One region of the Shewanella oncorhynchi genome, then DNA from elsewhere that is predicted to be linked to it. Evidence: riboswitches for the same ligand, from Rfam matches in the RefSeq annotation. Region 1 holds a riboswitch; the other holds the start of a gene.
The links. A riboswitch is a leader RNA that binds a small molecule or an ion and turns the genes downstream of it on or off. The one in region 1 is predicted to bind lysine.

Region 1 (2,184 bases):
GAGTTGACCAATCACACCTGCGATTGTCCAAGCAAATAACAGGATGTAAATCGCCGGCAGCATAGAGCGAGCGCCCTGCACTATACCTTTGACTATCATCAATTTCTCAACGCCTTGCACTAAATTCAATATCAGCGAGACCGCTAGACCAATTAATGCACCAAAGAAAAGTGATGAACTGACATCGGTTTTCTCAAAAGCAGAAATAATATTAAATTTAATCCCTTCCGCCGCGAGTACTTGAGCACCACTGTTAATCATGAAATAGAGGGTTGCAAATACCAACACGGTAATCGGCAGGAACAGACCTAAAATCTTACCGGTTTCGGCTTCAGGTAAATCTGCGTTCGCCCCAGGCGGTAATCCTTTAGACTCATCGTATAAATTACCACGTTGGGCATTGAGCTCATGCTCACGCATTGGCCCAACATCTAATCCCATAAAGACAACAAAAAGTAATAATAACAAGGAGAAGATTGCGTAAAAGTTCATCGGGATCATTTGAATAAAAATACTCAAATGACCCGTATCAGCAAAACCATGGGCAGTTAATATCCCGCCAATGAGTGCGATAATATAAGCGCCCCAGCTCGAAACTGGAGAAATAACGCACACAGGCGCCGCAGTAGAATCTAATAAATAAGCTAACTTAGCGCGGGAAACATAATAACGATCGGTAACAGGTCGAGCGACCGAACCAACAACTAAACTATTGAAATAATCATCAATAAAAACTACGCAACCTAAAAACATGGTCAATAGTTTAGCGTCACGTTTATTACGTATATGTAAACGAGCCCAATCGGCAAAAGCACGCGCGCTGCCACTTACGGTAATTAACGCTGTGATCATTCCCAGTACAATTAAGAAACCGAGAATATATAAGTTCCACGAATTTAGACCTTTATCAGTCCAAAAAAGCCCTTTAACGCCATTAAATACAAACTCACCCGTTGCTAAAGGTGAAAATTGATTGAGCAATAAAGCACCAATTAAAATACCTAACCCCAAAGAAAGCAGTACACGGCGAGTCAAGATCGCCAACACGATAGCCACCGCAGGCGGCAACAAGGAAAGTGCCGAATCGGCATAATTCATAACAGTCATTGATTATTATCTTCGTTAAATACGAATGGAGGGCGACTGAACTGGTGGGAAAAGGCAATAGATACCCAAGGTCACCTGTCCTATCAGTAGCGCTCCATAGTAACTATTCCCAATATCCATATCGGAAAATACTATGGCAGTGCTGCACCTATTAGGTACAACCCCAGCAGTCGATCGTGATAAATCGAACCACTTCGGCACCAAATCCTTTCGCAATCGATCAACGGAATCACCCTACTGATCACTACTAATATTTGGCGCGCCTCTACTTCTAAGAACGCCCTTGCACGGGCGTGAGGCACATAAAAACATAAGCGGCTTAGCAGATGCTACCGCAAAGCCACTTAATGTGACCTAGATCACAGATAAAATCAACTGAGACTTGTAATCAGCTCAGGAACCACCTCAAACAGATCTGCAACGAGTCCATAATCGGCAACTTGAAAAATCGGCGCTTCAGGATCTTTGTTGATTGCAACGATGACTTTAGCGTCTTTCATGCCGGCTAAATGTTGAATCGCGCCAGAAATACCGACGGCAATATACAAGTTTGGCGCAACGATTTTACCGGTTTGACCCACTTGTAAATCGTTAGGCACAAAACCTGCGTCAACTGCAGCGCGTGATGCGCCAACGGCTGCACCGAGCTTGTCAGCAAGTTGTTCTAACATGCCGAAGTTTTCACCACTGCCCATGCCTCGGCCGCCAGATACGATAATGCCAGCATTGCCTAACTCTGGACGGGCAGAAACTGTCAGCGATTGAGAAACAAACTGAGTTCTCGCTTCAAACACTTTATCAAGTGTCGTCACAGCCGCACTGTTACCTTCTGGCGCAGCGTCAAACGCACTGGCACGCACTGTCATCACTTTAATGGCATCATGGCTTTGCACTGTCGCTAAGGCATTACCCGCATACACAGGGCGCACAAAGGTGTCCGCATTGACGACGGTAATAACTTCTGAGATTTGCGCGACATCTAATAATGCCGCCACGCGCGGAAGCGTATCCTTACCTAAACTTGAAGCCGAGGCCAGAATGTGACCATAGTTTGGCGCTAAGTCCACCAGCAATTTG
Region 2 (2,184 bases), 2.5 Mb from region 1:
CCAGTCGCCTTCTCGTCGCTCGGCTTAAAATGGTAGATAGGCAAAGTAAGTGCTTGCCCTGCGGCAAGCTCCCCGATTTGCAAAGACGATGTTGTCGGCAACATATTAAGCGCCTTCGAACAGATTTTGATGCAGCGATTTAACTACTTGCGCCGCTTCCGATTCTGCTACTAACACACACAGATTATGTGGGCTGGCACCTTGGCAAATCATCCGCACATTGTGTGGCTCTAACACTTCAAATACACGGCGACAGATACCCGGTGTCGTCGCGATGCGATTACCGATAATCGCCACTAAGGCCAATCCATCTTCGACGCGCACCCGGCAATGCTGTGATAATTCTTGCAGCAATGCCTCACTCAACAGACCTTGACCACTCGAATCTGAACCAGTTTTATCGAGGGTTAGAGACACATTCACTTCTGATGTGGTAATCAAATCCACACTGATCTTATGTCGCGCTAATGTCGCAAAGGTTTCCGCTAAAAAGCCCTGAGCATGCAACATTTGCAAGCTGTGAAGATTTAATAGGGTTTGATCGCGGCGCAAAGCCACAGCGCGGAATACGGGCGCATCTTCCACTTGATGACGGATCCAAGTTCCGCCCTTTTCAGGCTCTTTACTTGAACCCACAAACACTTGAATTTGCTGACGAACGGCAGGAAGAATAGTCGCTGGATGCAATACCTTGGCACCAAAGGTCGCCATCTCGGCAGCCTCATTGAAACTGATCTCGGCAATCGGAAAGGCATTGGGTGCAAGGCGAGGATCGGTTGTATAAATCCCAGCGACATCGGTCCAAATCTCGACCGCTGAGGCGCGTAGCGCTTCGGCTAACAACGCAGCAGAATAATCACTACCGCCGCGACCTAACGTGGTCGTTTGACCGGCTTCATCGGCACCGATAAAGCCTTGCGTGACAATCACTTGTTCCGCTAACAGTGGCTGTAGATAATCACGAGCTAGAGTCGCAATCTGCTCGACCTGAGGTTCGGCGCGGCCAAAGTGGCTGTCAGTACGTAACACTCGGCGCACATCGAAGGCACTTGAGTTAACACCTTTCTCGCGGATCACCGCCGAAAACAACGCCGAAGAACATTGCTCACCGAGGGACAACAACTCATCCATAGTCGCTTTGCTGCGTTGTGATGCGAGCGCTTCACTCAATACCGACATGCGACTCAATAATTTATCTAATGCGGCGGCCACATCGTTAGGACGACCGAGCTTATCTAAAATCGCATATTGAATTTGGGCAATTTGTTTTAATCGCTGTAATCGGCCATCGTCGTTGATCGATTCTTGGGTCAATTCCACTAGTAGATTTGTCACGCCGCTCGAAGCGCTGACCACAACTAAACGACAATGAGGATTAGCTAACACTATGTCGGCACAGCGATTCATAGCGTTATAGTCGGCGACTGAGGTGCCACCAAATTTTGCAACAACGAGGGACATTAGCGCACCTCCGTGAAACACGTAGGGCAACAAATAAACACAAATTGAATAAGATATTGATTAACTAACATGATCACACTCCGAACTGACTTCGTTCGAAGAGCCTGGTGCTCAATGATAACGCACCCCAAAAGAAGGGAAACAGCAATCGTCACCAGAAGCTCTCCACCAATTACAGGTGACAATCGTCAGGATTCAGCCTGAGCGACCGACATAAACATGCAGCAACCATATCTATGCCTCGGCGTTAATCTCCCTCATCAGTCATCGCTGGAGTTTGTGCTCCTCTGACCGACTATCTAGTTAACGCTCCTCTTCTGTTCCTTTCCTAGGAAAGGGACGAAAAAAGTAGCAATAAACCCCTAATGAAGTCAATGCTAATTTCATAACAAATGAACAATTTAAATAAAATCTTTTGAAAACAACTAAATGTTCAAATCGGGTAGCTCGTATACCAGCTGCACATAATCTCTAAATTTGCCTAAACACACTTCATCATGTCCATCCAAGGTGCAAGGCACTAAACTCACATCCCCTTGTTCGACAACATAAATCGCATATTGATTAAATTTCTTACCCAATTGCAATGCCATCGTTCTATCGATAAACACGGCCCAACTTTTTTCCATGTGGGATAAATCCGGTGCAGCGCCCACTAAAGCACGATAAGGGCTACCGAGTAATTCAATTTCACGGAGAAGTTGGCGATCGAGTAAACGGTTT

Region 2: another riboswitch for lysine. It lies ahead of lysC (lysine-sensitive aspartokinase 3); the one in region 1 lies ahead of RA178_RS07710 (Na+/H+ antiporter NhaC family protein).

What each region holds. Positions count from the first base shown of each region.
Region 1 covers NZ_CP132914.1:1,691,178-1,693,361, reverse strand. Annotated here, with positions in the region: gene RA178_RS07710 (Na+/H+ antiporter NhaC family protein) at 1-1,107, opposite strand, end outside; lysine riboswitch at 1,187-1,383, opposite strand; gene RA178_RS07705 (electron transfer flavoprotein subunit alpha/FixB family protein) at 1,479-2,184, opposite strand, start outside.
Region 2 covers NZ_CP132914.1:4,217,797-4,219,980, forward strand. Annotated here, with positions in the region: gene RA178_RS18750 (succinylglutamate desuccinylase/aspartoacylase family protein) at 1-104, opposite strand, end outside; gene lysC (lysine-sensitive aspartokinase 3) at 106-1,461, opposite strand; lysine riboswitch at 1,612-1,786, opposite strand; gene RA178_RS18760 (DUF3293 domain-containing protein) at 1,887-2,184, opposite strand, start outside.